DNA from 3 places in the Streptomyces sp. JH002 genome. Region 1 is predicted to be linked to each of the others. Evidence: riboswitches for the same ligand, from Rfam matches in the RefSeq annotation. Region 1 holds a riboswitch; each other region holds the start of a gene.
What was found. Region 1 has a riboswitch for S-adenosylmethionine ahead of H7827_RS20610 (aminotransferase class V-fold PLP-dependent enzyme). Riboswitches for the same ligand answer to the same signal wherever they lie in the genome.

Region 1 (3,264 bases):
ACGCGATGTGGCAGGACCTCATCCCGCTCATGCGCGAGGGGGTGCGCAACAACCGCATCGACACGGTGCGGCCGGAGCACACCCCCCGGGCCATGGGCCGGGCGCCGCGCGTGGACGGCCACGGGGGAGAGGTGTACGTCTACCGGCGCGCCACGCTGCCCTGCCTGGTGTGCGGGACGCCGGTCCGGCGTGCCGAGATCGCGGCCCGCAACCTGTTCTGGTGCCCGGTGTGCCAGCCGGCCCGGGCCGCCGGGCGCGGTCAGCCCGCCGCCACCGGCTGACCCTCGGCGACCAGTTCGCGCACCGCGCGCACCACGCGCTCCACGTGTTCGGCGGGGGTGCCCACTCCGAAGCTGACCCGGATGGCCTTCAGCGGCCCGTCGCAGCCGGCCGCCCGCGCGCCGTCGCCCTCCGGGCCCAGCAGCGCACGGACCAGCGGGTGCGCGCAGAACAGCCCGTCGCGTACGCCGATCCCGTACCGCTCGGAGAGCGCCTTGGCGAACTCCTCGCTGGACCAGCCGTCCACGACGAAGGACAGCACGGCCACCCGGGGCGCGTCCGGGCCGAACAGCGCCAGCTGCCGCACCCCGGGAACGGTGGCCAGTCCGGAGCGCAGCACGGCCAGCAACTCCTCCTCGCGCGCCACCAGTTGCTCGAACCCGGCGTCGGTCAGCGCCCGGCAGGCCGCCGCGATGGCGAACGCGCCGATCACATTGGGCGAACCGGCCTCGTGCCGGGAGATGTTGTTGTTCCACACGACGTCGACCGCGCCGTCCCGCGCGGTGACGGTGTGACTGGCGCCGCCGCCGGCGAGGTACGGCGCGGCGTTGCTCAGCCAGTCGGCGCGTCCGGCCAGGACGCCGGAGCCGAACGGCGCGTACAGCTTGTGCCCGGAGAAGGCGACCCAGTCGATGCCGAGCGCGGTGATGTCGACGGGGCGGTGCGGGGCGAGCTGGGCGGCGTCCAGGACGGTGCGGGCGCCGGAGCGGCGGGCGACGGTGGCGAGTTCGGCGATCGGCCACAGTTCACCGGTGACGTTGGAGGCGCCGGTGACGCACAGCAGCTTGGGCCCGGGGGCGGCGTCGGCGAGCGCGTTGACCAGGGTGGCGACGGCCTGCCCCGGGGTGCGCGGCGCCGGGAGGTACGTCACGGGGTGGCCGTGGTGCGCCCAGGGCAGCAGCGCGGCGTGGTGTTCGGTCTCGTAGACGAACACCTGGGTGCCGGTGGGCAGGGCGCCGGCCAGCAGGTTCAGTGAGTCGGTGGTGGAGCGGGTGAAGATCAGCTGGTCGTCGGGGCGGCAGCCGAGGAACGCGGCCACTGTCGCCCGGCTCTCCTCGTACAGGTCGGTCGACAGCTGGGAGAGGTAGCCGGCGCCGCGGTGGACGCTGCCGTAGTACGGGGCGTACGCGGCGACCTCGTCCCACACCGCGCGCAGGGCGGGGGCGCTGGCGGCGTAGTCGAGGGCGGCGTAGCCGATGTCCCCGCCGTCCGCGAGCGGGGCACGGACCTCGTCGCCGAGGACGGGGAGGGGGCGCGGGAGGGAACAGCCGGCGGTGTTCGGGGCAGGGGCGATCGGCGCAGTGGGCATGACAAAGCTCCGGGAAAGGCTGAAGGCAGACAGAGGCAGGCTGGGTCGGGGGCGTGCGCCCTAACGCATTCGCGTGCTCATGGAAGAACTCCCTCAAGAACCGTGCTTGCCACAGACCTCGCTGCCTGCGGCCCGGTCATCACCCGGGGCACCCCGCCGACGGTTGGAGGGTTGCCGGACAGCGGGCCGGGGCCTTGATCGCTGTCACTCGTGACCTGATCGCAGACTATGTCATGCCGATCGGTGATGAACACCTTGTGTCCATATCGCGAGACCCACGGCACATGGCCGCCGCCTTGACAGCTCACCGAGGGTTGGCTGATATTTACCGCATGCCAGCCCTGCCGCTTTTGACGTCGCGCCGACACGTGGACCTGCTCCGCGTCACGTCGGCGTCCTGTGCGGGCTGCTGATTCCTCCCACCGCGCGGCGGTGAGCGCCGGCCGTCGGCCGCGCCCGTAACCGCCCCTCGCGCGCCGGGACTTCCTCGCGGGATGTGCACTGCGTTGCCGTGCCCTGTCCCGCTCCGCTCCGCACGGTCGTGCCGCGCGGCGCCGCTCTCCGCCCCTGGCTTCTTCCACTCACTTACCTGACGTTTCTGACGTTCCTCACCTTCCTCACCCCGGTCCGTCCTGCCGTGCGCCTCCGCGCGCCGCCGGCCGGGTGATTCGTCCTGAAAGGACCCTCCGCCGTGGCCACCTCGCCCACGCCCAGACGGCTCAGCCGCCGCATGTCCCGCTCCGCCCACGCCACCGCGCTGATCGCCGCGATCGCCGTCGCCCTCACCGCCTGCGGCACCGACGGCACCACCAACGGCGGTGGCCCGGGCGACGGTTCGGGCAGCGCCGGCGCCTCCGGCGACCCCGTGGCCGGCGGCACCCTGAAGTACGCCTTCGCCAACACCATCGACTGCGTCGACCCGCGCCAGCGCCCGCAGCTCACCTCCCGCAACGTCGGCCGTCAGCTCGGCGACCAGCTCACCGAACAGGACCCGCAGACCAAGGAGATCAAGCCCTGGCTCGCCACCTCCTGGGAGATCAGCGATGACGTGAGTGCCTTCACCTTCCACCTGCGCGAGGACGTCACCTTCTCCGACGGCGAGCCCTTCGACGCCGAGGCCGTCAAGGCCAACTTCGACGCCGTCGTCGACCTCGGCGCCCGCGCCCCCCAGGGCAGCAGCTTCATCGCCGGCTACCAGGGTTCGACCGTCCTCGACGAGTACACCGTGCGCGTCGACTTCGACGGCCCCAACGCCCAGTTCCTCCAGGCCACCGCCACCGCCTCGTTCGTCCAGCTCTCCCCGGCCTCCCTCGGCAACGACCCCGCCGACCTGTGCCTGGGCGACTTCGCCGCCTCCGGGCCGTTCACCCTCGGCTCCTTCACCCCGGAGAAGTCCGTCGAACTGCTCAAGCGCGAGGACTACGCCTGGGCCTCCCCGATCGCCGCCAACCAGGGCGCCGCCTACGTCGACAAGATCGTCCTGGAGGTCGTCCCCGAGGGCGGCGTCCGCTACGGCTCCATCACCAGCGACCAGATCGACCTCGCCGACGGCATCCCCTCCACCAACCAGGGCTACGGTCTGGTCACCGGCGCCTCCCCGGGCATCGCCATCCCCTACATCCCGCTCGCCTCCAGCCCCAAGCTCCAGGACCCGGACGTGCGGCGCGCGCTGAGCC
Region 2 (3,264 bases), 1.8 Mb from region 1:
GGCGGAAAGGCCGGAGACCATCCCGCCGCCGCCGCGCCGGGCGGTGAGCGTGCCGTCGTCCGCGAGCGTGTAGCTGACGGGGCCGCGATTGGACGCGACCAGGACCGGAGGAGCCTCGGAGACCTCTGCAACGCCCATGTCCCGACCCTAGCCACCCGTGGCCGGGTACAAACGTGCGTCCGGTCACCCTGGCGTGTCCCGTCCCCGCCTCCCGGGTGCCGCACCCCGGTGAGGGGGTGCGGCACGGGCCGGGGCCGGCCGGAAAGCTCGGGCTACGCCGCCTGGCGGGCGGCGTACTCGGGGATGGTGGACATCGGGGGGCGTTCCTCGGTGTGGATGGTGTGGGTCAGCGGTGAGAAGCCGCCCTCCGCCAGCCGTTCGAACTGCATCATGCCCTGCTGCACGGGAACGGGTCCGTTGCCCGGCAGCCGGCTCTGCGCGGTGCGCATGATCGCGGCCGCCATCCGGCCCAGGGCCTGGCCGTCCTGGTGACGGTGCTTGCGCACCCCGACATCCACCTGGCCGACCGCGTCCAGTCCGGCCAGGTGCAGGGTGTCGACGAGCAGGCCGAGTTCGACGCCGTACCCGACGGGGAAGGGCAGTTGCTCCAGCAGGGAGCGCCGCGCCGCGTACTCGCCGCCCAGCGGCTGGACGACACCGGCCAGTTGCGGCCAGTGCAGGTTGAGCAGCGGGCGGGCCACCAGCTCGGTGACCCGGCCGCCCTGGTGGGCGCCGGAGGGGGCGTCGCCCAGCGGGCGGTCGTACATGGCCTTGACCAGGTGCACATCGGGCTCGGTGAGCAGTGGCCCGAGGATGCCGGAGACGAAGCAGGAGTCGAACTCCCGCAGGTCGGCGTCGACATAACAGATGATCTCGCCGCTGGTGGCCATGAGGGAGCGCCACAGCACCTCCCCCTTGCCGGGGACGGTGGGCATTCTGGGCAGGATCTCGTCGCGGTGGACGACCTTGGCGCCCGCCGCGGCGGCGACCTCTCCGGTGCGGTCGGTGGATCCGGAGTCCACCACCATCAGCTCGTCGATCAGGGGCACGGTTTCCATCAGGTCGCGGCGCAGCGCTTCCACGATGGTGCCGACGGTCGCTTCCTCGTTCAGCGCGGGAAGCACGACACTGACGCTGCCCGCCGGGCCGGCCGCGGCTTTCGCGTCCAGCAACCGTCGCAGCGAGCGGTCAGCGGCAGTCCAGGACCGGCGGCTCAGCCACTCCTCAGCCTCTTCCAGCACGAATGTCGCTCCTGTTCGCTTCGACCATATAAGTCGGGTAGGTCAGGTAAGTCTTGTCTGTGGGATCTGTCAGCAATGGGCGGTTATGGCCCTCATCGGTGGTGCCCAGTTCGGGCGGGAATATGTCTGTCTCCTGTTCGTCTCGCGGATCGGACGGCACGAGCCATTGTCCGGGGCGTCCGTTACAGTCTCGGGCAGTGCAGGTGTCCTCCGCATATCGGAGACGCTGCGCGGTCAACTGAATACAGCTCATCCAGAGGGGCAGAGGGAACGGCCCGTTGAAGCCCCGGCAACCCTTCCGCCGGTCTCGTGACGATGCGAGGCTCCCGGTGGGGAAGGTGCCAATTCCGTCCTGTGGCGAAATCCGTCACGGGGAAGATGAGGAGAAGGGCCTCGTACCCATGCCTGTGCTCACCTCGCACACCTCCACCACGCCCCCCGGCGGCTCCGCCGTCGATCTCGGGCCCGCCGTCGCGCTCTCCTGTCGGGAGTGCGGGGAGCGTTTCCCTCTCAGCCCGATCTTCGCCTGCGAGGCATGTTTCGGTCCTCTCGAAATCGCGTACGATCTGCCCACCGGTGACCCCGAAGCGCTACGGGCCGCCATCGAGGCCGGACCGCACAGCATCTGGCGCTACGCCCCGCTGCTGCCGGTGCCGGCCGATGTCGCCTCCAAGCCCAATCTGAACCCCGGCGACACCCCCCTGGTCAAGGCCGACCGGCTGGCCGCCGCGCTGGGTCACGGCGGCGAGCTGTACGTGAAGGACGACTCGGGCAATCCCACCCACTCCTTCAAGGACCGGGTGGTCGCCAACGCCGTGGAGGCGGCCCGCGCCTTCGGCTTCACCACGCTGTCCTGCTCCTCCACCGGCAACCTGGCGGGCGCGGTCGGCGCCGCGGCGGCCAGGGCCGGATTCCGCTCCTGCGTGTTCATCCCGCACGACCTCGAGCAGGGCAAGATCGTGATGGCCGCCGTCTACGGCGGCGAGCTGGTGGGCATCGAGGGCACCTACGACGACGTGAACCGTTTCTGCAGCGAGCTGATCGGCGACCCCGCCGGTGAGGGCTGGGGATTCGTCAACGTCAATCTGCGCCCCTACTACGGCGAGGGCTCCAAGACCCTGGCCTTCGAGATCGCCGAACAGCTGGGCTGGCGCATCCCCGACCAGCTGGTGATCCCGATCGCCTCCGGATCCCAGCTCACCAAGATCGACAAGGGGCTCAAGGAGCTGATCGCGACCGGTCTGGTCGAGGACCGGCCCTACAAGATCTTCGGTGCCCAGGCCGAGGGCTGCTCGCCGGTCTCCCAGGCGTTCAAGGCTGGGCACGACGTGGTGCGGCCGGTGAAGCCGGACACCATCGCCAAGTCCCTGGCGATCGGCAATCCGGCCGACGGCCCCTACGTCCTGGACATCGCCCGCCGCACCGGTGGCGCGGTCGAGGACGTGAACGACGCGCAGATCGTGGACGCCATCAAGCTGCTCGCCCGCACCGAGGGCATTTTCGCCGAAACGGCGGGCGGGGTGACGGTGGGCGTCACCCGCAAGCTGATCGAGACCGGGCAGCTGGACCCGGAACTGACGACGGTCGTACTGAATACCGGCGACGGCCTGAAGACCCTGGACGCGGTGGCGGCGACCACCGGTCCCACCGCCATCATCCGTCCGAATCTGGACGCTTTCCGAGAGGCCGGCCTCGCATGAGTGTGACTGTCCGAATCCCGACCATCCTGCGCACCTACACCGGCGGACGTTCCGAGGTGACCGCCGACGGCGGAACGCTGCGCGACGTCCTCGCCGACCTGGAGAAGAACCACCAGGGAATCGCCGCCCGGGTGCTCGACGACCAGGGCAAGCTGCGCCGTTTCGTGAATGTCTACGTCAATGACGACGACGTGCGCTTCGCCGAGGGCCTGGACACCCCGACCCCGGACGGAGCGGGCGTCTCCATCATCCCGGCGGTGGCCGGGGGCTGCTGACGACCGGTCGGCCCGGCCTGGCCCCGCACGGTCAGGTCTACACTTGAT
Region 3 (3,264 bases), 1.4 Mb from region 1:
CTCCTTCGGTCTCGCCGAAGACCTCGCCCAGCAGTTCCACGGTCTCGTGGAAGACGTCGAAGTCCCAGGCGGTGGCGACCACGACGGGGATGCCGAAGGGCTCCAGCTGCCGGGCGGCCTCCTGCCAGGCGCCGTTGCGCGGGATGATGAGGACATCGGGGTCGAGTTCGGCGACCGACTCGTAGTTGATCTCCTGGAGGTCCTCGCTGACCACCTCGTCGTCGGATATGCCCAGGTAGGGCAGCCGGGCGGCGGAGACCCGGTCGTAGCCGACGACCCGGTCGCCGGCGCCGATGGCCTGGGCGAACTCGTTGCCGTAGCTGTTGAGGACGACGGCGCGCTCGGCGGGACCGTCGAGTTCGACGGTGCGTCCGGCGTCGTCGACGACCGTGAGCGTCCGGTCACCGCCGCCGTCACCGCTGCTGTCGTCCGTCTCCTTGACCACGGTGCCGCACGCGCCCAGGGACAGCACGACACCGGTGACGGCGGCGAGGGCGGCGGTGCGGGAAAGCCGTTGGCTCATGATGAGGGGTTCCGTTCTGCGGGTGGGTCAGCGGGTGGGGGTGGGCGCGGCGTCCGGCCAGTACGGGTCGCCGAGGCTGAGCATCAGCCGGTTCGCCCAGCCGAAGAACGCGGTGGCGGCGACCAGGTCGGTCAGCTCGGTGTCCGCCAGTCCTTCGGCGCGCAGCCGGTCCACGTGGGCGGTGGTGGCGCTGACCGGCGTGGTGGCCAGCGCGGCGGCGAACTCGATGACGGCGGCCCACCGCGCGTCCTGCCCGGCGGCGAGCGGAGCGGTGGCGGCCGGAAGCCAGTCGGCGTCCCGCTGGAGGGAGACGCCGAGCAGCCGGTCCACGTCCTCGGGCCGCTTCGACATCTGGGCGGACTTGCGGGCGTGCACGGAGGCGCAGTAGACGCAGTCGGTCACCTTGCTGGTCGCGGCGGCGGCCAGTTCGCGTTCGGCGCGGGGCAGCCCTTCGCGGGTGGCGAAGATCGCGGCGTCCAGGGAGGTGCGGGCGGCCAGCACCCGGGGCAGCCGGGCCAGCAGCCGGAAGTACTCGCCGTTGGTCTTGCCCCGGAAGGAGTCCTCCTGCTCGGGCGTGAGTTCGTCGGTGGGCACGGGGGGCACCCAGGCAGTCCAGGACAGCAGCTCGCGGGTGTACACGATGGGGCGCTCGCGTCCGTTGGACGCCACCCGCGCGGTGCTCTTGGTGCGGCCCCGCCCGGGCGTGGGGCGGCGCGGCGTGTCGGCCGGCTCGGGGTCCTGCCCCTGGAGCAGCCGCAGTCCCTGGATGGCGCGCGCCTGGAAGGCGGTGAACGCGGCGACCTGCGAGATGACGACGATGTCGTCGGGCGTCCAGCCGGCTTCGGTCAGCAGGTCGAGGTCCGCGCGGGTGGCCAGGGCGGGGGAGACGGAGATGAGGTCGACGTGGGCGGCGGCGGCGCGCAGCGCGGGGTCCTCGGGCAGTTCGTCGCCGAGCAACGCGGTGTCCGCCCCGAGCCGTACGTGGTCCCGGACGAGCGCGTCGACGCCGTGCCGGCGCGCGGCCAGGGCGGCCAGCCCCCGGCGTACCGGTACGCTCACCGCCGCCTCGCCGCCGAACAGCGCGTCCGAGGCTTCCTGGGCGCGCTGCGCGACCAGCGGTTTGGTAGCCCTGGCTGCCGCGATCCGCTCGTCGAGCCCGGCCAGTCGGGCGATGTCGTCGGGGGTGGTGCTCATGAGTTCCGCCTCGTGGTGCTCGGTCGCGTGGTCGGCCGAGGCACGGGCAAACATGTCGAAATCGTCGAGGACGAGAACGAGGTCTCACGAGGAGCACGCTTGCCGCATCACCGCAGCCCGGTCGTCGGTCCCGGGGGCACCCCGCCGTGCAGGAGGGTTGCCGGCCAGCGAGCCGGGACTTGGCGCTGGCGCTCTTGACCTGATCAGCAACCTAGCACCACCGACTCCGCGCGAAACACCCACTGTCCGCCATATGAGACCAAGGCGTCTCACGCGGAGGGGCAGCCCAGTTCTCGCAAGGGCACCCTGTCCGTCATGTGAGACACGCACACGGGTGCGCACGTGGGGACGGGCCCCGGATCGGCGACCCGGGGCCCGCGTGCTCAGGGGGAGATCAACAGGAGGAGCCGACCTTGAAGGAGGTCATCTTGTCGTTGAAGTGGGAGGCCACCGCCGCCTCGGACTTGCCCGGGCCGACGGAGAACATGCAGCCGGTGTACTTGTCGTGCTGGTAGACGGCGACCGTCTTGTCGGTGCGGTTCCAGTAGGAGGTCATCTTGTCGTTGAAGTCGTTGCCGACGTTGGACACGGAGCTCTTGGACTGCAGGAACTTGCCGGTGTAGCTGGAGTGCTCCCACACGCAGAAGTTCCCGGCAGAGCACTGACTGGAATCAGCCGCCGCCGGCACCGCCGCCAGCCCCGCGGTCGCCACCGCGAAGGTCAGCGCCGCCCCGATGCTCGCCAGACGTGAGGCAATCTTCCGGTTTTCCACCTGACATCCCCTATGCCTTGTGTGCCTGTCATCGCACGATGTGTGCGGAAGAATGCTAGGAGCGCCACGGTTGCCCGGACCAGAGCACCTACGACCGCACGACCATCGAACCGCTCCTCAACTCACGCTGGAATCAGTCGAGTTGCAAGGCCGGCGCCGGGACCGGATCCCCCTGAACGAGTGACCGGCCCGGCGCCGGGATGACGCCCGCGAGACACCCCGACCGAACGCCCCACACCTCACCCCCGCCCCGGTCACCACCACGCCCTCCCGAGCGCTGCCCCTTGCGCCGGACCCCCTCTACGCTGCCCACTGCCGGACGGTGCGCGCGGATGCCGAACACACCGAAGAACGCCGTCGTCGGCATCCGCAGAGAGCTTCGCCGGGACCGCGCGGAAGCCGAGATGCGAGCCGCCCTCGCCGTACTGTCCGGAGCGGATGACGACGAGCGGCAACCGACTGAACACGGCAGCCGCTCACGCTCTCTTCACACCAATGCGCGCAGTAGCTAGCCTGATCTGCAGAGTCACCGGTGATGTCTGGGGGGAAGATGTCCGGTTCGACGCATGCCTGGTTGCTCGCCGCAGTCGCTGATTTCGGCCGGGAATCGCAACGGAAACTGTCCGACGGTTTCGACCGCGAGGCCTCGATCCGGGGTCCTTTGGAGGGCCTGCTGCAGGCCGTGGGGGCCCACCATCAACAGAACGAGGTCACCTGGCACGACGAGCACCCCGTCCCGGAGTTGGGCGTACGACTCGACTACGTCATCCGTGCG

Region 2: another riboswitch for S-adenosylmethionine. It lies ahead of thrC (threonine synthase); the one in region 1 lies ahead of H7827_RS20610 (aminotransferase class V-fold PLP-dependent enzyme).
Region 3: another riboswitch for S-adenosylmethionine. It lies ahead of H7827_RS13965 (peroxidase-related enzyme); the one in region 1 lies ahead of H7827_RS20610 (aminotransferase class V-fold PLP-dependent enzyme).

What each region holds. Positions count from the first base shown of each region.
Region 1 covers NZ_CP087989.1:4,504,251-4,507,514, forward strand. The annotation lists gene H7827_RS20605 (Fpg/Nei family DNA glycosylase) at 1-281, shown strand, start outside; gene H7827_RS20610 (aminotransferase class V-fold PLP-dependent enzyme) at 260-1,588, opposite strand; SAM riboswitch class IV at 1,686-1,804, opposite strand; gene H7827_RS20615 (putative leader peptide) at 1,921-2,001, shown strand; gene H7827_RS20620 (ABC transporter substrate-binding protein) at 2,280-3,264, shown strand, end outside.
Region 2 covers NZ_CP087989.1:2,711,882-2,715,145, reverse strand. The annotation lists gene H7827_RS12195 (alpha,alpha-trehalose-phosphate synthase (UDP-forming)) at 1-138, opposite strand, end outside; gene H7827_RS12190 (glucosyl-3-phosphoglycerate synthase) at 273-1,241, opposite strand; SAM riboswitch class I at 1,488-1,626, shown strand; gene thrC (threonine synthase) at 1,643-2,941, shown strand; gene H7827_RS12180 (MoaD/ThiS family protein) at 2,938-3,216, shown strand.
Region 3 covers NZ_CP087989.1:3,079,986-3,083,249, reverse strand. The annotation lists gene H7827_RS13970 (ABC transporter substrate-binding protein) at 1-523, opposite strand, end outside; gene H7827_RS13965 (peroxidase-related enzyme) at 551-1,771, opposite strand; SAM riboswitch class IV at 1,808-1,917, opposite strand; gene H7827_RS13960 (peptidase inhibitor family I36 protein) at 2,112-2,489, opposite strand; gene H7827_RS13955 (type ISP restriction/modification enzyme) at 3,040-3,264, shown strand, end outside.